DNA from 4 places in the Cobetia amphilecti genome. Region 3 is predicted to be linked to each of the others. Evidence: predicted binding sites of a transcription regulator. Region 3 holds the regulator's gene; each other region holds the start of a gene.
What was found. The regulator sigma-54, encoded in region 3, starts transcription at its own class of promoters, with help from an activator protein. The targets are predictions, from matches to a motif close to TGGCACNNNNNTTGCTNT.
Positions count from the first base shown of each region.

Region 1 (5,778 bases), 760 kb from region 3:
TGCTCATGTCACCCGTCGGGGCAGCACGTCAGTGCCAGGGGCTTGCGCCAGAGGCTCAGACGGCGTCCTTGCCGGTCTCGCCGGTACGGATGCGAATGACCTGCTCCAGCGGCGAGACGAAGATCTTGCCGTCGCCGATCTTGCCGGTGTTGGCGACATTGGTGATCGCCTCGATCACGGAATCGATCATGGCGTCATCCACCGCGACTTCCAGCTTCACCTTGGGAAGGAAGTCGACCACGTACTCGGCACCCCGATACAGCTCGGTGTGGCCCTTCTGGCGGCCGAATCCCTTGACCTCGGTCACGGTGATACCCTGCACGCCAATCTCCGACAGGGATTCGCGCACGTCGTCGAGCTTGAATGGCTTGATGATGGCAGTGACCAGTTTCATCGTGTCTCTCCTTGGGTGATGGTGCGGGTAACGAGGCCTGCTCGTCACGCCGGTCTCTGACTCAAGCATACACCGCTTATCCAGTCAGGAAAAAAGACTCCCGCCAGGTGGCGGGAGTCTTGATGCTGCAGGTGCTGTCGCGTCCAGGCTTACTTGCGGCTGGAGGTGAATTCCGGATAGGCCTCCATACCACATTCGGCCAGATCCACACCTTCGTACTCTTCTTCCTCGCTGACGCGAATCCCAATGATGGCCTTGATGATCAGCCACACCACGAAGCTTGCGATGAACACCCAGGCGAAGATGGAGGCGGCGCCCAGCAGCTGTGCGGAGAAGGTGGCATCGTCATTGGTCAGCGGCACGGCCAGCAGACCCCAGAGACCGACCACACCGTGCACGGAGATGGCGCCGACCGGATCATCGATCTTCAGCTTGTCGAGACCGACGATGGAGAACACGACCAGCAGACCGCCGACGGCACCGATCAGGGTGGCAGCACCGACGCTCGGTGCCAGCGGACCCGCAGTGATGGCGACCAGGCCAGCCAGTGCGCCGTTGAGGGCCATGGTCAGGTCAGCCTTGCGGAACCACAGACGTGCGAGGATCAGCGCGGCGATGACACCACCACAGGCAGCGGCATTGGTGTTGACGAAGACCTGAGCGACCGCGTTGGCCTCATCGATGTTGGACAGCACCAGCTCGGAGCCGCCGTTGAAGCCCAACCATCCCAGCCACAGGATGAAGGTACCCAGCGTGGCCAGCGGCAGGTTGGCGCCCGGGATGGCATTGATCTCGCCATTCTTGCCGTACTTGCCCTTGCGAGCGCCCAGCAGCAGCACGCCTGCCAGTGCGGCGGAAGCGCCGGACATGTGCACGATGCCGGAGCCGGCGAAGTCGCTGAAGCCCGCTGCGCTCAGGAAGCCGCCACCCCAGGTCCAGTAACCCTGCACCGGATAGATGACGCCGGTCATGACCACGGCGAAGGCCAGGAAGGCCCACAGCTTCATGCGCTCGGCGACCGCACCGGAGACGATGGACATGGCGGTAGCCACGAACACCACCTGGAAGAAGAAGTCGGAACGTGCGCTGTAGTAGATGTCGCCACCGGAAGCGAGCGCTTCCTCAGCGGTATTCTCGGCACCGATCAGGAAGCCCAGGCTCGGCAGGAAGCCGCCTTCGGCGCTCGAGTACATGATGTGGTAACCGACGACCATGTACATGGTGCAGGCGATGGCGAACAGCGCCACGTTCTTGGTCAGGATCTCGGTGGTGTTCTTGGCGCGGACCAGACCGGCCTCGAGCATGGCAAAGCCGGCTGCCATCCATAGCACCAGGGCGCCACAGACCAGGAAGTAGAAGGTATCAAGTGCGTACTTGACCTCGATGATCTCGTTCATGCGGGGTTCTCCTTGTTATTGTGCGCGGGGCTCAGACAGCGTCGGCGCCGCGTTCACCGGTGCGGATACGGATGACATCATCCAGCGGAGTGACGAACAGCTTGCCGTCGCCGATCTTGCCGCTGTTGGCCGCCTGGGTGATGGCGTCCAGTACCGATTCCACACTGCTGTCATCGACAGCCACTTCAATCTTGACCTTGGGAAGGAAGTCGACGACGTACTCGGCACCGCGATACAGCTCGGTGTGCCCCTTCTGACGTCCGAAGCCCTTCACTTCGGTGACGGTAATCCCCTGCACGCCGTTGTCGGCCAGTGCTTCTCGCACGTCGTCCAACTTGAAGGGTTTGATGATGGCGGTGATCAGTTTCATGTGCTGCCCCCGTTCGCTACCGGAATGATCATTCTTGTTAAGCATGGCCAGTCAGATGAGCTGGCGGCCTGTTCCTGACAAGTGCATCGCACGAGATGTGCCATGCGGCTGAAAATCCTTGTAACTCATCTGGTTATCGAAGGATGGCTGACAGTCTTTCGGCCCGCGCAAAGATGGCTGAATCCGAAGGTCACCTGGCGTGCACCGTAATGGTGCTGTTTCTGCGCCTTTGGGTGTGGGGGCAAGTGCTAATGTGGTGCAGGTGTGTGCCTGCCGATGAGGATTGTCTGGTGCAGGACGATGCGGGGCATGCACCCGACTCCAGGGTTGCGTATCCTTGCAGCAGGACACGACGGCCCCATGTACAGGGGTGTCATCATTTTCTGACCGGCAGTCCGCACGACGCGGCCGCCGGCCCGCAACGGCTGAGGTGCAGCATGTTCAAGAATGACGTCATCGGGCGTATGGCCCAGCAGATCGGTGAGCGCCTGCAAGATGCCTCGCATGGCCCGGAAGAGCTGCAGAAGTCCGTGCAAGGCGTGATGCGCGGTGCATTCGACCGCATGGAACTGGTCTCGCGTGAAGACTTCGACATCATGATGGATGTGCTGACGCGTACGCGCAGCCGCGTCGAGTCGCTGGAAAAGCAGGTCATCGCCCTCGAGGCACTGCTGGAGAAGCAGGGGCTGGTGGCGGGCAATGCACCGGCTGCCGAGCCCGCCACGCCAGTGGATGACGAGGGGGAAGCCGCGGTAGCGAAGCGTGAAGCCGCCAGTCACGCCGCGGAGATCGAGCGCCAGCGCGACGCCTGATCCCGTCAGGTGACGGCTGAACCAAAACCGCCACGCCCTTTCGGGGCGTGGCGGTTTTTTGCGTCATGGGCGCCGCTGATTCTGAGGGGAGGCCTCAGGCAGTCTGGGGACGAGTGCCCAGCATCCAGCGCACCAGACCTACCACTGAGGCGATGATCCAGAAGATCTCGATCACGAAGCTGGCGAGGTTGAAATTGATGCACAGGCTGATCAACAGCAGGATCGCCCCGCTCAGATTCATCAGGTTGTAGGTCAGGCTGCGGGCATCGAGTCTGCCTATCTGCAGCAGGAAGAAGGCGCCGACGACCAGAGTGGTGCCTAGCATGCCGATCACATCCGCCAGGGATGCCAGCGGGGCAAGCATGTCTTGCATGGGTAGTGCTCCTGAAACAAGCCGAAGTCGTCCTGAATGGCTGGCCCTTTCCGTGGGTTGGACGATTCTCTGCCGCGCAGCGGCGGCGTTCCGTGAGACAGCTTGGCGGTCATCCCGGCAAGGCCGGGACAACCGATCAAATATACAGCAGTCCCCGTCCGGCGGCACTCTTGTTGCTCTCTCGAGGACGCTATCGCCCCTGTATGAGCACTTTCTTGGTGCAGGCAGGTATCGAGCCGGCCTCACACCATGTCCATGTGACGAATGGTGGCGCTGAAATGCGCCAAAACAGGCGCTTATGCGTGGAAAATGCTGCCAAAACCGCTACTTTTAACTCGCCGCGTGCGTTTGTCGGCAATGCCGGCAGCGTAAGCATCATGCCGGTGAGCGATCCGCAGCCGCAGATGCAGATGCAGATGCAGATGCAGGGCACCAGACGCTCTCAATCACCAAGCAGCCGTAAGCCGTCACCCAGCGCCAGGTCCTCAGGCACCAACCCCCGGCATCAACGACCCGATGCTCGTGCAAAGTCCTCGAACGCAGCGCATGCACCTTCTCTGACTCCTCTCCGCCAGGCGCCTCATGAGCTCCTCTGGCTCACTCTGATCTCTGACATGGCTTTCATCACTCGGCTGAGTCGATCGTTCAAGCACCCTGCCTGCAGTTATTGAGTTTAATTTCTGTTGGTTGGTGCTTGTGAGTTGAGGTCGGGCTGTGGGTGTCCTGGTCCGACGTTGGCTCGCTTGATCATCGATGGCATCAGTACCTTGAATGATGAAGTTTTGAGCGCTCAAAAAATGTCCACAAGCGATGATTATGTAATGTTATCCACAGCCTGTCTTTTTGTTACGTATTCAGTAATTGCATGAGTCTGGGGCGTAAAGAAATTTACGTTATAGGCGCGAGAATCGTCACCTGAACACGCATTTTCAGGTGACTGCATGGCAGTGTCGTAGTGGTGTGCGAAGCCTTGCGGCAATTGTCGAGCGCCCGAGCGTTGAGGCGCTCGCCTTCTGGGGAGTATGAGGTTTGCCATGCTGGGAGGGTTGGCAGCGGTGTGTGCCTTCGCGCTCATGGCAGGCCAGTGCCTGCTCCGATTGCGCCGTGCAACTGAGAGGCGGCATCACGCAGGGAAGGCTCATGTCATTGGCAATGTTGCGCACGCGCGCGTCACTTGGTCTCGAGGCACCGGAAGTTCAGGTGGAGGTACACCTTTCCAACGGCTTGCCGGGGCTGTCCATCGTCGGCTTGCCGGAAGCGGCGGTGAAGGAGAGTCGCGAGCGGGTGCGCAGTGCGCTGCTCAATGCCGGCTTCGAGTTTCCGGCGCGCCGTATCACCCTCAATCTGGCGCCAGCGGACCTCCCCAAGGAAGGCGGACGCTTCGATCTGCCCATCGCGCTGGGGATTCTGGTTGCCTCCGGGCAGATACCGGAAGAGGCCGTGGCAGCGATGGAGTGCCTTGGCGAGCTGGCGCTGGATGGCAGCATCCGTGCCGTGACCGGCGTGCTGCCAGCCGCACTCTGCTGTCGCAAGGCGGGGCGGACGCTGGTGGTGCCGCGCGGCAATGCCGACGAGGCGGCACTCGCCGAGGAGTTGGAAGTATTGGCGGTGGGCCATCTGCTGGAGCTGGTGGCTCACCTGCTGGGGCGCGAGCGCCTCACGCCGCATGTGTGTTCGATCATTCCCCAGGCGCGCCTGCCGGAGCCCGACCTGAGCGAGGTGCGTGGCCAGCATCAGGCACGCAGGGCATTGGAGATCGCCGCGGCCGGCGGCCACAACCTGTTGTTCGCTGGTCCGCCGGGCACCGGCAAGACGATGCTGGCCAGTCGCCTGTCCGGCATCTTGCCGCCACTGGGCGAAGGAGAAGCACTGGAAGTCGCGGCGGTGCGCTCGGTATGTGGTCTGCCGATCATGGAGCGCTGGGGGCAGCGGCCATTCCGCGCCCCGCACCACACGGCCAGTGGGGTCGCGCTGGTGGGCGGTGGCTGTCATTTCCAACAATTGTTGCGACTAAACAATAATTACTGCGACAATCTCTATGTTGAGTTTACATAGAGCACGCCCTTGTGACCGTTTCTCTCAAACAATGCAGAACCTTTAGCTTTCAAGATGGCACCCTTAAAGACGAAACTGAGCGCTTGGTCGTTTGGTGGTACGGGCCTATCTTCAAAAATATCCGCTCACAAAGCGTCCCTAAAATTTATGTATTTTTAAGACCTATTGATCAGGAGAACAAATTAGGAGATGTGATTAAGCGAACGACGGTCTTAACGCATGTCGGGCTATTGAGAATCGGCTCCGTCTGGGAAAAGGGCGTGAGCAACTCCCGCATCGCATTTGAGGAGAAAACATTCCCTGTTTCGTTCTCTCCGGGCGGCTGGCGGATTGTCTCCTTAGACGACTTACACAAAGCAGGGCGCAGCCTCTATACC
Region 1 is NZ_CP136695.1:422,112-427,889, forward strand. Features, by position in the region: gene glnK (P-II family nitrogen regulator) at 56-394, opposite strand; gene R1T44_RS01875 (ammonium transporter) at 544-1,791, opposite strand; gene R1T44_RS01880 (P-II family nitrogen regulator) at 1,823-2,161, opposite strand; gene R1T44_RS01885 (accessory factor UbiK family protein) at 2,599-2,973, shown strand; gene R1T44_RS01890 (CBU_0592 family membrane protein) at 3,068-3,346, opposite strand; partial or broken gene R1T44_RS01895 (YifB family Mg chelatase-like AAA ATPase) at 4,487-5,332, shown strand; gene R1T44_RS01900 (hypothetical protein) at 5,413-5,778, shown strand, end outside.
Region 1: the regulator sigma-54 is predicted to act here: its motif matches at 2,247-2,264, upstream of R1T44_RS01880 (P-II family nitrogen regulator).

Region 2 (5,778 bases), 360 kb from region 3:
CCGACGTGCGTGAACCGGCCAAGGCCGCCTGGCGTGGCGGCGCCGATGCCGTCTCGCTGATCAACACCATCAACTCCATCACCCATCTGGATCTCGACCGCATGGTCGCGCATCCCATCGTCGGTGACCGCAGCACCCACGGCGGCTATTGCGGCAGCGCCGTGAAGCCCATCGCGCTGAACATGGTGGCCGAGATAGCGCGCACGCCGGAAACCGCCAACCTGCCGATTTCCGGCATCGGCGGCATCTCCAACTGGGAGGATGCCGCGGAATTCATCGCCCTCGGCGCGGGCAGCGTGCAGGTGTGCACGGCGGCGATGCTGCACGGCTTCCGCATCGTCGAGGAGATGAAGGACGGCCTGGGGCGCTGGATGGACAGCAAGGGCTATCAGCGTATCGACGAGTTCTCGCGCGCGGCGGTGCCCAACACCACCGACTGGAAGCAGCTGGACATGAACTATCAGGTGATCGCCCGCATCGACCAGGACAAGTGCATCGGCTGCGGACGCTGCTACATCGCCTGCGAGGACACCTCGCACCAGGCCATCATGCATCTGGCCAAGGACAACGGCACCGCCCGCTATGAGGTGAAGGACGCCGACTGCGTAGGCTGCAACCTGTGCGAGATCACCTGCCCGGTCGAGGACTGCATCACCATGGAAGTGCAGGACACCGGCAAGCCGTACATGAACTGGATGGAGGACCCACGCAATCCGCATCGCGCGGCCTGATCGTCAGGTGCTCCTCTGATCCCGGGAAACAGCTAGCAATAGATGAGAATGGAAAAGGGGCTGCCAGCAATGGCAGCCCCTTTTTGATTGGCTTTATGGCCCACCAATGATGACCATAATTAGCTTAAGGACAATAAAACCATGAAGTCACCTGCTGACTCAGGCGGACAAACCGACCCCCTTCAGCAGCACCCGCGTCACGTTCTGCACCGCCTGCTCGAATTCCCGATCACTCAGCGCCTTGCCCTGATTGAGCACCGCGATCTGATGATCGAAGTCGGCATAGTGCTGGGTGCTGGCCCAGATCATGTACAGGTAGGCGGAGGCATCGACGTTGTCGATGCGGCCCTCGCCGATCCACTGGCGCAGGCGTGACTTCTTCATCTCGGCCCACTCGTCGAGCCACACCGTCAGCTCTTCGCCCAGCACCGGCGCACCCTGCATGATCTCGCTGGCCCACACCTTGGAGCCATAGGGGCGCTGGCGCGAGTGCATCATCTTGGCGCGAATGTAGGTGGAGAGCACCAGCTGCGGGTCGTCGTAGGCCTCGAAGCACAGCGCATCTTCCTTCCACAGCGCCAACAGGCCATCGAGCACCGCGCGATACAGCGCTTCCTTGGTGCTGAAGTAGTAATGCAAATTGGACTTGGGCAGCTCTACCTCGGCGGCAATATCGACCATGCTGGCGCCGACATAGCCCTTGAGAGCGAAGATCTTTTCGGCGGCGAGCAGGATGCGGCCGACATTATCCTTGCGAATCTGAGACTTGCGAGTGGTCATGCGATCCCCTGACTCGGTGCTGGCAGTGCGATGAGAATATCACAACCGCACTGCCAACATGTCTGAGCCGTCAGGTTTGCCCTGTCATCCGGCAAAGGAGATGGCGACTCTGCAAGTGCTGTGCAATCCCGCGCCAGCGCGGATCGGCAAGAACCGCGCCTGCGACATCATTCGAAGACCGCGCCATCGATGAAGCCATCCGCCGGCATCGGCACCTGGCCTGCCTCGCCGCTCAGCCACCAGGGTGCCGGATGCGTGCCTTCACTGCGCTCATCCGCCACCGGCACCACCATGCCCAGCTTGCGGGCCGCCGTGCGGTAGAGGTCCGGGCGCACACAGCGTGTCAGCGTCGCCTCGAGATCCTCGTCATTGAAGCCCTGCAGATGCCCCCAGCGCTGCATCTGGGCGATGTACCAGCGGGTCTGGGAACGCCACGGGAAGTTGGCCGCATAGCGATGGAAGATGGTCCAGCCGGGATTGTGCTGCTGGAAGTCGTCCACCGACTGCTCGACATCGACGTCTTCCAGCCCGCGCGTCACCACGCTCATCGGCACCTCCGGCATGCCCTCGTCGTGCAGCCACTCGGCGGCTCTGGCCCGATTGCCGGGGCGGTCCAGCCAGGCGCAGGCATTGAGCAGCGCGCGAATCAGCGCCTGATGCGCCAGCGGATGCTGCTCCGCCCAGTCCTCGCGCACGCCCAGCACCTTTTCCTGCCCGAAGCGCCAGATATCGTGACTGCCCGCCACCACCTGCCCCATGCCCTGCGCCGCCGCCAGGCTGTTCCAGGGCTCACCGACACAGAAGCCATCCAGCGCACCGCTGGCCAGCTGCGCCGCCATCAGCGGCGGCGCCACGGCGCGCATCTCGACGTCGCGGTCCGGATTGATGCCGCCCGCCGCCAGCCAGTAACGCAACAGATAACGGTGCGAGGAGAACGGGTGCACGCTGGCCAGCTTGAGCAGCGGCTCACCGCGCTGCTTGCGCTCGCGCACATGCGCCGCCAGCGCCTTCGCGACCTGCAACGGACTGGATAGGTCGTGGCCGTCCTCGCCGAGGGTGGCCATCAGCGCGCGCGACAGCGTGATGGAGTTGCCGCCCAGATTGAGCGTCATGGCACTGATCACCGGCGTGGCGCGGCCATCCAGGCCCAGAGTCGAGGTCAGCGGCATCAGCGCCAGCATCTGCGCACCCTGCAGCACACCGGTCTGCAGGTCATCACGCAACGCCGCCCACGAGGGTTGCCACTTGAGTGTCACCGCCAGCCCCTCCTCGCGGAAAAGCCCCAACTGCTCAGCGACCACGAAGGGCGCGGCATCATTGAGTGGCATCAGGCCCAGCGTCAGCTGATGGCCATTCAGGGGTACATCTGTGGGCATCACGCACACCTCTTGAACGATCGAGAGAGAAGGACAGTACGGCGACCGGCTCAGCGCCGACGCGCGGCCTTGAGCAGCTCATCGGCCAGCTCATGCAGGGCCAGGCGCCGGTTCATGGCGGTCTTGCGCAGGTATTGGTAGGCGGCATCTTCACTGAGCCCACGCGTCTCCATCACCACGGCCTTGGCACGATCGACGCTGCGCCGCTGCACCAATGTGGTCTGGGTACGGTTGAGCTCCCCCTTGAGCGCACGGTGCGCCTCGAAGCTGGTGATGGCGACCTCGACCATGCTGCGCACCATCGCTGGCATGACGTGGTCCACCACATAGGCCGAGACACCGGCGCCGGCCGCCTCACGCACGAGGTCCGGGGCATCTTCACTGGCCAGCATGATCATCGGCTTGGGATAGCGTCGCCCCAGCTGGCCGAGATGCTCCAGGGTGTCGCGGCTGGGCAGGTCGGCGTCGATGATCACCGCATCGGGCTGATGCTGCTCGACCAGCGCGTGCAGGTCCTCGTGCTCGTCAACGCGCAGCGCCACCTCGAAGCCGGCGCTCAATAGCGCCTGCTCCAGCGCGGCGGAGCGCTCACTGCGGACATCGACGATCAGCACGGTCACGGGCATGTCAGGTTTCCTTGGGTCGGGCATGAGACTTGCCGTACACCCAAGCAGGATTCGTGCCGCAATCTGGTGCAACCCTGCGGCCAAGGGCCTTCAGAGCGGCCGAGCCGAAAGCGTCGCTGCACTGCAATGAGGCACGCGCCTGCCCGACCCTCCCAGCGCCATTCGCGTGCGCCAGACTGGTACCTCGCGCCTCGATGACGCACCGCCAGCGCGCATCGAGCGCGCACCCAGCCCGGGGCACCGCCTGCGCATGCCAACCTATTGCCCTCGCCAAGCCATTGATCTTCTGGGACTTGTCCCGCCCACACCCCCGCAACTGGCGCGCTACTTGCTTTGTTCCTGTCACTTGCCGCACAGACGCTCTGCTGCCGGCAACCATGGCATCACCGACTGCTGCCATCGCTATCCATGACGTGGACCAGGCTCTTCGGAGTACGAGTGCGTCGAACCAGGCCCCTCAATGACGAGGCGCCCTTGCTGTCGTTCATTCACAGCCGTTCGACCACTCGCCGAGCACACCTGACTTCGTGCCCGGCACCGACGCTGAATCAGGAGCCCACTCATGGATATCCGCAACAAGGCCAGCCGCATCCGGCTGTTCAGCTTCAACACCCCGCAAATGCGCGCCTTCCACATGTCGTGGTTCGCCTTCCACGTCTGCTTCTTCGGCTGGTTCGGCATCGCGCCGCTGATGGCCGTGGTGCGTGACGACCTCGGCCTGACCAAGACCCAGATCGGCAACACCATCATCGCCTCCGTCGCCATCACGGTGATCGTGCGTCTCGCCATCGGCGTGCTGTGTGATCGCATCGGGCCACGCAAGGCCTACACCTGGCTGCTGTGCCTCGGCTCGCTGCCGGTGATGTGCATCGGCTTCGCCGACAGCTTCGAATCCTTCTTCCTGGCCCGCCTGGCCATCGGTGCCATCGGCGCCTCCTTCGTCATCACCCAGTACCACACCTCCGTGATGTTCGGCCCCAACGTGGTCGGCACCGCCAACGCCACCACCGCGGGCTGGGGCAACCTGGGCGGCGGCACCACCCAGATGCTGATGCCGCTGGTGATGGCCGGCCTGCTGATGCTGGGCGTCGAGCAGACCCTGGGCTGGCGTCTGGCGATGGTCGTGCCGGGCATCGTGCTGTTCCTGACCGGTATCGCCTACTACTTCTTCACCCAGGATGCGCCGGACGGCAACTTCAGCGAGCTGCGTGAGCGCGGTGAGCTGCCCAAGGCCGAGAAGGAATACAGCATGCGCGCCACCTTCGGCGCGGCAGCACGCGACATCCGCGTCTGGGCCCTGTTCCTCGTCTATGGCGCCTGCTTCGGGGTCGAGCTGACCATCAACAACGTCGCCGCCATCTACTTCTTCGATCACTTCGATCTCGACCTCGCCACCGCCGGTCTCATCGCAGGGCTGTTCGGCCTGATGAACCTGTTCGCCCGCACCCTGGGCGGCGTGTTTTCTGATCTCTTCGCCCGCCAGTCCGGCCTCAAGGGCCGCGTGCGCTGGCTGTTCATCGCGCTGCTGTGTGAAGGCGTGGCGCTGGTCGGCTTCGCCCAGATGGAAACCCTCGCGGTGGCCATCGGCATCATGCTGGTCTTCAGCCTCTTCGTGCAGATGGCGGAAGGCGCGACCTTCGGTATCGTGCCCTTCGTCAATCGCAAGGCACTCGGCGCGGTCGCCGGTATCGTCGGTGCGGGCGGCAACGCGGGCGCGGTCGCCGCGGGCTTCCTGTTCCGCAGTGAGGAGCTGACCTACCAGGAAGGCCTGATGTACCTGGGCATGGGCGTGATCGTGATCTCGCTGTTCGCGCTGCTGGTGCGTTTCAGCGCCGCCACCGAAGCCGAGGAAAGCCGCGCCTACGACGCCGCCGTCGCGGACCGCAAGCAACAGAGCGAGCAGCAGCCCGCCTCGGCATAAGCGGATTGCTTTCTCCCCTAGCCAGACACAAGAAGGCCCCACCTCATGGGAGGCGGGGCCTTCTTGTGTCTGTCGACAGCTCAGGTCAGCGGCGATTCATCGCGGCGCTGACAGCCGAGCCTCAGCTATCGGTGGCGTTCTCGACGCTATCACCGGCTTCCTCGACGGCGTTGTCCATCTTCTCACCGGCCTTCTCCATCGGGCCTTCGTCCTCGCAACCGGCGAGCGACAGGCCACCGAGACCGAGCATGGCAATCATCAGCGAACTACCCAGAGTCTTGAGCTTCATGATGTCTCTCCTTGAATCATCGGTCGGAATGACGCGACAGCTGCCATCTCACGCA
Region 2 is NZ_CP136695.1:817,140-822,917, reverse strand. Features, by position in the region: gene preA (NAD-dependent dihydropyrimidine dehydrogenase subunit PreA) at 1-731, shown strand, start outside; gene R1T44_RS03655 (TetR/AcrR family transcriptional regulator) at 891-1,511, opposite strand; gene R1T44_RS03650 (CmpA/NrtA family ABC transporter substrate-binding protein) at 1,679-2,887, opposite strand; gene R1T44_RS03645 (ANTAR domain-containing response regulator) at 2,938-3,513, opposite strand; gene R1T44_RS03640 (NarK family nitrate/nitrite MFS transporter) at 4,076-5,434, shown strand; gene R1T44_RS03635 (hypothetical protein) at 5,556-5,723, opposite strand.
Region 2: the regulator sigma-54 is predicted to act here: its motif matches at 3,831-3,848, upstream of R1T44_RS03640 (NarK family nitrate/nitrite MFS transporter).

Region 3 (5,778 bases):
CTCTTGCTGATCATTCGTCTCACCCGCGTTGCTCAGCGCGGTATGAATGCCCAGCTCGCGGTGACGCAGGCGCACCTCAGGCAGGCGCTCGGCGAAGTAGCTCGCCAGCTGCTCGCACAGGTAGACGCTGCGATGCTGGCCGCCGGTGCAGCCCACGGACACCGTCAGGTAGCTGCGGTTGCTGTCCTGATAGGCGGGCAGCCAGCGTTCCAGCCAGCCGGCGATATCGTCATGCATCGCCTGGACGGTGGGGTAGCGCTGCAGGAATTCGGCCACGCTGTCGTCGCGCCCGGTATCGCCGCGCAGATTGATGTCCCAGTACGGGTTGGGCAGGCAGCGGGCATCGAACACCATGTCGGCGTCGGTCGGCACACCATGCTTGAAGCCGAAGGATTCAAAGGTCAGCGTCAGGTGGCGGGAGCTGTGCTGGGCGACTTGCTCGGTGATCCGCGAGCGCAGGTCGTGCACGCTCAGGTTGGTCGAGTCGATGACCAGATCGGCCTTCTGGCGAATGGGAGCGAGCGTCTTCTGCTCGATCTCGATGGCCTCGGCCAGGGTATGGTCGTTGTCGCGCGTCAGAGGGTGACGACGACGGGTCGCCGAGTAGCGTTCCAGCAGCACTCGCGAATCGGTGGTCAGGTAGACGACCTGCACGTCCATGCCGCTCTGGCGGACGTTGTCGAGCAATTCGGGGAAGCGGGTCAAGGCTTCCGGCAGGTTGCGGGCATCGATGGAGACCGCGATGCGCCGGCGCGCCGGGCTGTCCTTTTCGAGCTGATCGACCAGTGGCGCCAGCAGCATGCCGGGCAGATTGTCGATGGCGTAGTAGCCAATATCTTCCAGCGCCTGGAGAGCGATGGATTTCCCGGAGCCGGAGCGGCCGCTGATGATCACGATCTTCATGAAGTGCTCTCCAAGGGCGAGGTCAACGTCGAAAGAATGCAGGGGTGGGGCAGAAGGCTGCCCGCTATCAGTGCGCTGTACGTCGGCCGATGGAAGGCCAGCAAGACGAAAGCCCGGACAATGTCCGGGCCTGTCATTCAGCGCGCCGGTAATTCGGCGATGGCTTGGGTCAATGCCTCAAAGAGTGCACGCTGGCTGTCTGCCTGGCGCAGGGCCGAGCGATTGGTCGGGGAGTTGAGCAATTCCGCGACCTGCCCGAGCAGCGTCAGATGGGTCTCATCCGCTTCCTCAGGCACCAGCAGCACGAACAGCAGATCGATGGGTTCTCCGTCGATGGCATCGAAGTCGATGGGTTCACCGAGCTTCAGAAACGCAGCGATTGGCGTCTTGCAATGCGGGCTGCGTGCATGGGGCACGGCCACACCGTGGCCAATGCCGGTCGACCCCAGTCTCTCGCGCCCGATCAGGCGCGAGAAGACTTCCTGGCTATCCAGGCTGGGAATGTTCTGTGCGATGAAGGTGCTGAAGAATTCAAGCACCCGCTTCTTGCTCCCCCCGGGGACACCGTAAAGCGTGCGCTCGGGGGGAAGGATCTGATCAAGTGTCATGGCTGAAGGTCAACGGGTCCCGGTGCCCTGAGAGCGAGCCTGGGACTTTTCCTTGTGTTTGACCAGCTGGCGATCCAGCTTGTCGGCGAGCGCGTCGATGGCAGCGTACATGTTGGGGTCTTCTGCCAGGGCGTGGAGGTCAGCGCCTGCCGCGTGCAAGGTGCAGGCAGCCTGCTGGCGCTCCTTCTCGATCGACAGTGTCACCTGAACATTGGTGATGTTGTCGTAATGCCGTTCGAGGCGAGCGAGCTTCTCGTTGACGTAATCGCGGAGAGGATCGGTAAGTTCCACATGATGCCCGGTGATATTCACTTGCATGGACACGCTCCTTTATCCAGCGGGTTGCCATTCAATTGTAACCCTTTTTGACTACGAGCAAACCCTGATCGGACGCTCTGCAACAGGCTTGACGGCCACCGTCTGGCGATGTTTTCGCTCCCTTGCCAGTGGCGTCAGATGTCGTGAGCGTCTGTACCGACAATGCCCAAGCTTTGCGCAAAGATCAACGCTGCGCTGCATCGTGGCTCAGTGCTTGTCTTCAACTCAGTGAGGGGTATCGGAGTGGACTTCAAGGGCACGTCTGGTGGGTGGTGCGTGAAAGACGCGCAAGAAGGCGGGTTTTCGTCGCCAATCCCTGCATGTACGTCGCCTTTCAGGCGCTTCGATTGCGTCGAGCAAGCGGCGTTCCGGGAGGTTCTCCGGGTGTCATCCAGGTGCAATACGCGCAAAAGTGACTTTAAAAACATGCGATTGACGGTGAATGACGCTGCCGGAAAGGCGGTTTTTTACCGTCATCCTGCGCGCCGTCATGGCCCATGACGGGCAATTGATGAGCGGTTGACGGCATGACAGAGCGCACGACAGGCGTACCGCTACCCGCGAAGTCAGAGGCTGATGAGCGGAAAATCCAGCGCTTGAGGTTGGCGGCGGCTGCCATTGTGGAGGTGAAAGCAGGGCATGGCAGCCGCAGGTGACGCGTCAGGCCAGACGCTTGCGCTCGCTGGAGGAGGGGATGCCCATCGCTTCGCGATACTTGGCCACGGTACGGCGTGCGACCTCGATGCCATCGCTGGCGAGCAGATCGACCAGCCGTGAGTCGGAGAGAGGCTTGCGGGCCGGCTCTTCCGCGATCAGCTTGCGGATGCGGGCACGAATGGCGGTGCTTGAGTGGGCGTCGCCACTGCCGCTGCCACCGACCTGGCTCGAGAAGAAGAACTTGAGCTCGAAGACGCCGCGCGGGGTGTGGATGTACTTCTGGGTCGTGACCCGCGAGATGGTCGACTCATGCATCTCGACCACTTCGGCGATGTTGGCCAGAATCAGCGGCTTCATGCCTTCCTCGCCTTGCTCGAGGAAGTCGATCTGGCGCGCCATGATCTCGCGGCCGACCTTGAGCAGGGTGTCATTGCGCGATGACAGGCTCTTCATCAGCCAGCGGGCTTCCTGCAGGTTGTCCTTGAGGAAGGTATTGTCGGCGGACTTGTCGGCACGCTTGATCAGCGCGGCGTATTCCGGCTGGATGCGCAGCTTGGGCAGCGCTTCCGGGTTGAGCTCGACCTGCCAGCCGTGGCGGGTATGGCGTACCAGCAGGTCAGGGATCACGTAATCGCTGGCGGGCTCGCCCCAGGCGGATGCCGGACGCGGGTCGAGCGCGCGCACCAGGCGGATGACGTGATCCAGCTCGTCATCGTCGAGGCTCAGGCGGCGCTTGAGCAGCTTGCGGTCATCGTTGCCCAGTGCCTCGAGGAATTGACGTACCAGGCGGCGCGCCTGCGCCAGCAGCGGCAGATCATCCGGCAGCAGTGCCAGTTGCAGCAGCAGGCATTCGCGCAGATCACGGGCGAAGACGCCGGTCGGGTCGAACTGCTGCAGACGCAGCAATACCTGCTCGAGTTCGGAGGCCTTGAGGCCGGGCAGGCCCTGGCCGCGCAGGCCATCGACCAGTTCGTCGAGTGACAGGCTCAGATAGCCGGCACCGTCGACGGCATCGATCAGGCTCTCTGCCATCTGGCGTTCACGGCCATCGAGGTCGGTCATCGCCAGCTGCCAGCGCAGGTGGTCCTGCAGGCTCTCGACGCTGGTATTGCGATCGAAGTCCGGCCCTTCTTCACTCCCGCTGCCACTGCCGGAGCTGGTCAGGCTACCGGCGTGGTCCTGGTAGAGGTCCGACCAGTCACTGTCGAGGGGGTATTCCTCGGGAATCTCGCTCGAGGAGTCGGCAGTGGAGATCTCGCTCGAATCCTGTGTCTCGATGACATCCAGCGACTCGTAGTCCTCGTCGAGCTCCAACATGGGGTTGGACTCGAGGGCTTGCTGAATCTCCTGACGCAGGTCGAGCGTCGACAGCTGCAGCAGCTGGATCGCTTGCTGGAGCTGCGGCGTCATGGTCAGCGAGGTGCCGAGGCGGAGTTGCAGGGTGGGTTTCATGGAGTCAGTCAATTCACGGCAAAGGAACGTGCCTACTACGCTATACCGTGACTCGGGGCACTGACAAGTGGTTGTCATGAATATTCAAGCAACTTGCATGCCATGTTTCCACCAAGGTGGTATGGACGTCATGCATGCGTCTGATGTCAGACATGAAAAAGCCGCTACGCGATAAAATCACGCAGCGGCTTTTGAAGCTTTCGCCTCCGGTGGGCTCAGCGCATTCGCTGACCCTAGAGCGTGAACTCGTGGCCCAGGTAGACGTCGCGCACCTGCTGGTTGGCCAGGATGGAGTCCGCATCACCGTGGGCGATGATCTGGCCATCGCCGACGATATAGGCGGTGTCACAGATATCGAGCGTCTCGCGCACGTTGTGGTCGGTGATCAGCACGCCGATGCCACGATCGCGCAGTTGGCGCACGATGCTCTTGATCTCGCCCACCGAGATGGGGTCGACGCCGGCGAAGGGCTCATCGAGCAGCACGAAGTCCGGCTCGGTGGCAAGCGCCCGGGCGATCTCGACCCGACGACGCTCACCACCGGACAGGCTCATGCCGGCGCTGGCGCGGATGTGCGTGATGCTGAATTCCTCGAGCAACTCTTCAAGGCGTGCCTTGCGGCCATTGCGATCCAGGTCCTTGCGGGTCTCCAGGATCGCCATGATGTTGTCGGCCACCGACAGCTTGCGGAAGATCGACGCCTCCTGCGGCAGATAGCCGATGCCGGCGCGTGCGCGCTGATGCATGGCGGCAGCGGAGAGGTCCTTGTCATCGATGGAGACGTTGCCGGCATCGGCGCGCACCAGTCCGACGATCATGTAGAACGAGGTCGTCTTGCCGGCGCCATTGGGACCCAGCAGGCCGACGATGTCGCCCTGGCGGATCTCCAGCGAGATGTCCTTGACCACCTTGCGGCCCTTGTAGGCCTTGGCCAGATGGCGAGCGCTCAGCGTACGCGGAGTAGCAGCAGTCATGACTCAGTTTTCCTTGCTGGCATTGGCGCCGCGCGGCGTCAGAGTCATGTGCACGCGACCGCCTTCGGTCTGCTGTGCCGTCTTGTTGTTGTTGGCGTTCACCTGGCGCTTGTCGAGGAAGTACTCCACGTAGCCGCCTTCGAAGGTGTCATCGCCTTTTTCGAGACGCGCGTCGCCGACCAGCTCCACGCGGCGCTCCAGTGCATGGTAGCGGATGGTGTCGGCCCAGCCCTTGACCAGCTTCTCGTCGGGCGCGGGCTGCTGTTCCAGGTAGGCACGCTTGCCGGTGGCCTTGACCAGCGAGATCTCGCCGCTGCCGGCGCGGCTGATATCGACGCGGCTGGCATCGAGTTTCATGCTGCCCTGGCGCATTTCCACCTGGCCGGTGTAGGTGGCGGTACCGGCCTTGTCATCGAGCGACAGGGCGTCCGCGGCGATGTTGATCGGCTGGCTGGCATCGCTGTCCAGCGCCATGGCGGCCGGGGCGAAGCTGGACATGCCCAGTGCCAGGCAGAGCGCCATGACACCGCTGTTGAGGGTCTGGCGACAGGCCGTCAAGGGCTTGCGAGTCGTGGAAGTCATGGTGGCTCCTTGGCATGACGGGGTCGCCGCCCGAGCAATGATGCCATCGAGCGGCAGAGAGGAAGGTGTTGCGGCGCGGGTCATGGCGTGACGGCCAGCCCGGCGGGTTCATTCACCGCTGGCAGGCGCTGCCTCGAAGGTGCTGTTGACGCGCCCATCATCGGAGGTGGTGCTGTCGGCGCCCGAGTCGATGCGCTCGGCTTCCTTGCTGGCCTCGCTCTGGCCTGTACCGGGTTGCAGGACGCTGCGAACACGGCCCTGCAGCACGGCGGAGTCCTGGGAGA
Region 3 is NZ_CP136695.1:1,180,476-1,186,253, forward strand. Features, by position in the region: gene rapZ (RNase adapter RapZ) at 1-903, opposite strand, end outside; gene R1T44_RS05035 (PTS sugar transporter subunit IIA) at 1,041-1,511, opposite strand; gene hpf (ribosome hibernation-promoting factor, HPF/YfiA family) at 1,521-1,829, opposite strand; gene R1T44_RS05045 (RNA polymerase factor sigma-54) at 2,490-3,938, opposite strand; gene lptB (LPS export ABC transporter ATP-binding protein) at 4,172-4,912, opposite strand; gene lptA (lipopolysaccharide transport periplasmic protein LptA) at 4,916-5,494, opposite strand; gene lptC (LPS export ABC transporter periplasmic protein LptC) at 5,603-5,778, opposite strand, start outside.

Region 4 (5,778 bases), 1.1 Mb from region 3:
CCGCCTCCTCCGCGCGCCCCCAGTGAATGGCGCAGACGTCAGCACGCCCCTGGCTGAGCAGATCAAGCCCCAGACGCGTGCCGGTGACGCTCATGCCATAGAAGGAGCTACCGGCATGCTGCTGATTGAGGCGCATGGAGAGCGCAGCCAGCAGCGGGTCATCACTGCCGGTGATCATTAGGCGATCCGCCAGCACACCATGATGGCTGGACTCGAGAATCCATTGCTCCACCAGGCGCCGCGGAAACAACCACTTGCCGGTCACCTTGGTCGCCGGCATGGTCCCGTCACTGGCCAGCTGATAGATCTTCTTCTCGTTGAGGTGCAGCAGGCGCGCGACTTCCTGCACCGTCAGAAAGGGGTTGTCGTGGGGGACGGGAGCCTGCCGGCCGGTGGCCGCATTCAGGGGCTCGCCTGAAGACTCAGCGACAGAGCCACCTGAAGGCGCGCCGAGTTCAGAGGAAAATCCCTGTGAGGGTATGACGCCCAGCGGCGAAGAAAGACGACTCATCACTGCGCCCCCTTGTCATATCCGGCTGCGCCGTCTGCTGAAGATGGCTTGCCTGACGCATCATGGCGCGATGACTTGAGAGCGTCGCCGGCACGCAGCGGCGGGATGGCGTCCAGCACCAGCCGCCCGGCAGGGTCCACCGCCTGGAAGTGGCGCCCCTTGGCGCGCGCGATCAACAACACGCCAAAGCGTTCCGCCAGCTCCACCCCCTTCTGCGTGACGCCGGAGCGTGAGACCAGCACCGAGATCCCCGCCTGAGCCACCTTCAGTACCATCTCGGAGGTCAGGCGGCCGGTGGTGTAGAAGATGTTGGCCCCCTGATAATCACTGTCATCATCACTCAAGGGCGCCAACCAGCTCAGCCCCGCCAGCGTATCGACGGCGTTGTGGCGGCCGACATCCTCGATGAACGCCAGCACTTCATCATCCCGACACAGGGCGCAACCGTGAACCGCACCGGCCTTGCGATAGGTCGCGTTGTGCGCCGCCAGCGCCTCCAGCAGGCGATACAACAAGGCCTGACTGAAGGGGCCTGCGTCCAGCGCGGCCAGCGATTGACGCTCCAGCAGATTGCCGAATACCGTGCCCTGCCCACAGCCGGTGGTCACGGTGCGCTTGCCGAGGCGCTGCTCGATATCCTCGGGCAGATGACGCGTCACCACCGAGGCGCTCTCGACTTCCCAGTCCACCTGCAGCGCCTCGAGGTCCTCAAGCTCACCCAGCAGGCCCTGATTGCGCAGATAACCGGCCACCAGCGCCTCAGGTTCGGCACCCAGGGTCATCAAGGTGACGATCTCGCGACGATTGAGATAGATGGTCAGCGAGCGCTCGGCGGCAATGGACTGCCGATGGCGCTCACCGCGCTCATCCATGACTTCGATGTCCAGCGTAGTGGGTAGTGTGGCGCGACTGATCGCTGGCCGTGCAGAGGGCATCATGAACTCGGGTCTCCCTGATCGAGCCGGTTGGAATGGCAATTCTTGCGCTGAATCGCCGTAGAGTACCAGCCTGATGGCAGAGCTGTCCCCGCACTGACTCACGGTGACCCTGATATCGCATGCGCCGGCATGTATCTTGCACACTAGCACCATCGCAGCATTCTTTTCAGACCCGCTTGCGGGTACAGCAGTGAACAAGGAAGCCATGTCTGAATCCATCCCTCCCCGCAGTGACGACACCCGCTGGTTGAGCGTCACCCTGGCACCCACCACGCAGAAGCTGGGGCGTTTCAGCATCGACACCTGGCGGATTGCCGACCTCTCGCCCTCTGCAACGCCAGAGACGGAATCGCACGTAGCAGAGCCTGCCACCGCTGATGAAGTAGCGCATCGCCGCATCCTGCCGCTGCAGCTTCACCTCACCGAGCGCACCGATTACCGCTACAACCTGCGCTGTGAGCAGCCGCGTCTGTTCGTCCAATGCGACGAGCGCGAAGCCGACGGCATGCAGCCCCGCGTGGTGACGGCCTGTCAGGAGGTAGCATCGCATTGGATGGATGGCGACCAGCTGGTGCTGGACGTGCCGATGCCCCCTGCCTTGATGGTGTGGCTGGAAGCCTACCTCGCGCGTCACGGCGAACGACTCGACGAGGGCAAGAAGAAGAAACGCAAGGGCGCCGGGCGCGCCAGTCAGGCAGAGCAGCTCGCCGCGACGCCCAACAAGACGCATCAGCCCGGTGATGGTACGGAAAGCACGTCATGAGCCAGCACGACGATAACGCAAGCCCTGCCAATGAAGGCCTGTTCTCGCGCTGGTCACGCCGCAAGCAAGGCGACAGCCGCCGTGAAGACCAACTGGCACAGCCGGACAGCGCCGAGGTGACCAAGGGCGACAGCCTCCCGCCGTCACAGGTGGGAGTCGCCTCTGACCACAGCGCTGACGCCCCTGCAGCGAGTGGCTCGCAGCACGAAGCCCTGGGCGGCGACAGCCCCTCCTCGGCAGCAGAGCAGTCAGCCGAACAGCCAGCAGAACAGGCATCAACCGAGAGCGATCAGCAGGCAGCAGACGCTGACAACGCTGAAGCGCCAGTCATCGAGCTGCCAGACCCCGACACCCTGACTCCAGACGCCGACATCAGCGCCTTCATGCAGAGCGGCGTGGACCCGACGCTACGCCAACGTGCGCTGCGACGTATCTTCATGGGTGGCGAGCACTCGGTGCGCGATGGGCTGGATGACTACGACCAGGACTTCTCCCAGATGCGCCCGCTCGCCGAAGGTGTCGCCGACACGCTGCGCAGCTGGACCCGCAAGGTCGAAGAAGGCCTGGAAAAGCTTGATGAGGCAAGCGAGACACCCACGGCGGATACGGCGCAGGAGACAGACGACCAGATCGCTGAGCAGGCGCCTGACGGTGAGGTGCCAGTGGGCGAGTCACACGCGACGCCCAGCGACGAGATAGTCGAGTCGCCTGACCCGCAAGCAATACCAGCAGAAGACTCGCGCGAGCCAGCTCCCGCGTCAGATGATGACAGCGGGGTCCGCCACAAGCCGTGACCCGGGCTGGCCCCATAAACGCCTCCAGCGCCAGGGCTGAGCGCGTCAGGGCTCAGGACACCAGGGCGTCAGGATGACGCGCCGCACAATCAAAATGCGTCATTATGACCCACGAGAAAGCCGGATACGCCTGACCGAGGTCATCCTGATGCCTCATGGGTCACCCTGACGCGCCTCATCAAGGCGCACTGACTGCAACGCACATGCAAGATTCAGCATGACATGCCAACCCTTGAAGATTATGACTGACGTCAACCGCCTGCGCTGATGAGTGCCTGCGCGACCTGACCGCGCCCCTCTTCTCGCCGGGCGTGAAAACAGCAATGTCATCAACAGCATGCAAAGATGGTTGGCCTGTCATGAATCCCCCACTGAACGACTGTCGATCGCCGACCCGGCCCTAACCGCGAAAGACCGCGAAAGACCGCGAGAATCAGCGACGACCGGGACCTGCATCATCCGCCTGCCACCTGACGGCAGCTTGCATGCAAGGTCCGCCACGACCGAATAAGGATGAGGATGCTCAGCTCAAGCCTCGAGAGCGCTCAGCGCGCCCTCAATCAACAAGCACGCCAACGCGCCCTGTCATCCGCCATGGGTGGCTCGCCTGCCTCCAGTCTGCCGCTGTTGGCGACGGATGCCGGTAGCGCCCCCATCCGCTATCACAGTCAGGGACGCACCGTGATCATCGGCAGCGAAGCACGAGTGCGAGCACTGGCGAGTCTGCTGACCCGCCTGCCGGCTACCGCTCAGCTGCCGGTGGCACTCTTGATCAGTGAGCAGGACAACAGTGCGCTGGTGACGATGGATGAACAGCATCTCGCCGCCAGTGAGTCGCTGCCTGCGCACAGTGCTCCGCGTGACATGCTCGCGCTGAGCGGTCACCTCGGCCAGTTCAGCCTTGCCAGTGATGGCGTCAATCTGGCCGCCGCGCTGGTGCCGGCAGGTGCCGGCAGCGCGACCCATTTCGACCTGATCGCCGACCTGTCCAGCCAGCCGCTCAACCAGGCGGAACTGCCACCGCCCGGTTATCTGCAAGCCGGCGCGGACGTCATCGCCGAGCTGGATCAGCTGGTCGCCGATACTGAGGCCTCTCAGGAATCACTGTCACAGCTGACCGCCTGGGCGATGCAGTTCGCAGGCCTGATCGGCAATTTCGACAAACCGAATTACGTGACCGTCAATCTCGATACCTGCGCGCATTCCAGTGCCGGCAATATCGGCTGTACGCGTTGCCTTTCGTCGTGCAGCGCTGATGCTATCTTCTCGGTAGCCGGTCGTCGCAATGCGCATATCGAGATCGACCCTTACCTGTGCCACGGCGCAGCCAGCTGCGTCAGCGCCTGTCCGACCGGCGCGCTGAGCTTTACCCAGCCCCCGGCCGAGCAGCGCATGGAGCAGATCCAGCGCCTGCTGGAGCGCTATCAGGATGGCGGTGGCCTCTACCCGCTGCTGCGCTATCGCCTGGAGCAATCCCCTGCCTCGCAGACTGCCCTGGCGAGTGTCGACCAGGAGCGCTGCCTCGACATCACCCTCGAGGAAATCTCCGCCACCGGGCACGACGAGTGGCTGGCCGCTCTCGCACTCGGCGCGACGCAGGTCATCGTCGAACTGCCCCACGACCTGCCCGCAGGCCAACACCAGCAGCTCGATAGCGAACGTCGCCTGGCGCTGACCCTGCTCGACAGCATGGGGCTTGCCAATGCGGCCAGTGGCGAGCCGCGCATTCGCTTCGTCTCTTTGCCATCCGCCCTGCCACAAATGGATAGCAACGAGGCTGACCCCCTGCCCCTGATCACGCCGCTGTGTGTCGCTCTGGCACCGGGCGCGGACAGTGAAGAAGAGCAGCAGCCCAGCCAGCCGATCGCACGTGACTGGCTGCTGGGTCAGCCGCAGGCACGCCCCGGCAAGCGCGAACGCCTCAATCGGGTGCTCGACCACCTGGCGACACTGTCGGTCGCGGACCTGGCGCAGGACAGCGTCGCCGTGCCGACAGGCGCGCCCTTCGGCGTGGTGAACGTCGACAGCGACAACTGCACGCTGTGTCAGGGATGCGTCGCCGTCTGCCCGACCAGCGCCCTCTCGGCCAATCGCACGTCGCCTGCACTATCCTTCACTCAAGGTGACTGCGTGCAGTGTGGCCTGTGCGAGCAGGCATGCCCGGAGCAGGTCATCACCCTGACACCAGGCTTTGCTCCGCAGCCCGACGTGCGCCGCGAACCGCAGCTGATCAAGCAGGATGTGCCCTTCCCCTGCATCAGCTGTGGCACGCCGTTCGGCTCCACCGCCACCATCACGGCGATGCAGACCAAACTGGCCTCGCATGCCTACTTCCAGGGCGATGGCGCACTGCGCCTGAAGATGTGCAGCGACTGCCGCGTCAAGGACATCTGGCACGAAATGGCACGTAATCCCGATGCCCAACTCAAGGTTTGAGCCAATGACATCACCCACGTCGACTCCCGACGACTTTGCAGCAGGTGGGACTGACGATCGTGCACCTGACACCCCTGCGGCCGACTCTCTGATAAGCCATAGTGAAGAACAGCAGGCATTGCGCGCCGACCTCTACCGGCTGCTGGCGCGGCTGTTGCGCGCGGCGCCGGATGCGGAACTGATCGACTTTCTGGCCGAACTCGACCATGACGCCATCAGCCTGCCCGGGGCCGCCGAGCAGCAACTGCCGCGCGCGCTGGCGTCGCTGTCATTGGCCGCCCGCGTCAGCGACTCGCGCCGGCTGGAAGACGACTTCTTCCAGAGCCTGGTAGGCGT
Region 4 is NZ_CP136695.1:2,316,678-2,322,455, reverse strand. Features, by position in the region: gene R1T44_RS09960 (helix-turn-helix transcriptional regulator) at 1-511, opposite strand, end outside; gene R1T44_RS09955 (formate dehydrogenase accessory sulfurtransferase FdhD) at 511-1,446, opposite strand; gene R1T44_RS09950 (DUF3305 domain-containing protein) at 1,655-2,212, shown strand; gene R1T44_RS09945 (DUF3306 domain-containing protein) at 2,209-3,006, shown strand; gene R1T44_RS09940 (4Fe-4S dicluster domain-containing protein) at 3,526-5,442, shown strand; gene R1T44_RS09935 (TorD/DmsD family molecular chaperone) at 5,447-5,778, shown strand, end outside.
Region 4: the regulator sigma-54 is predicted to act here: its motif matches at 1,575-1,592, upstream of R1T44_RS09950 (DUF3305 domain-containing protein).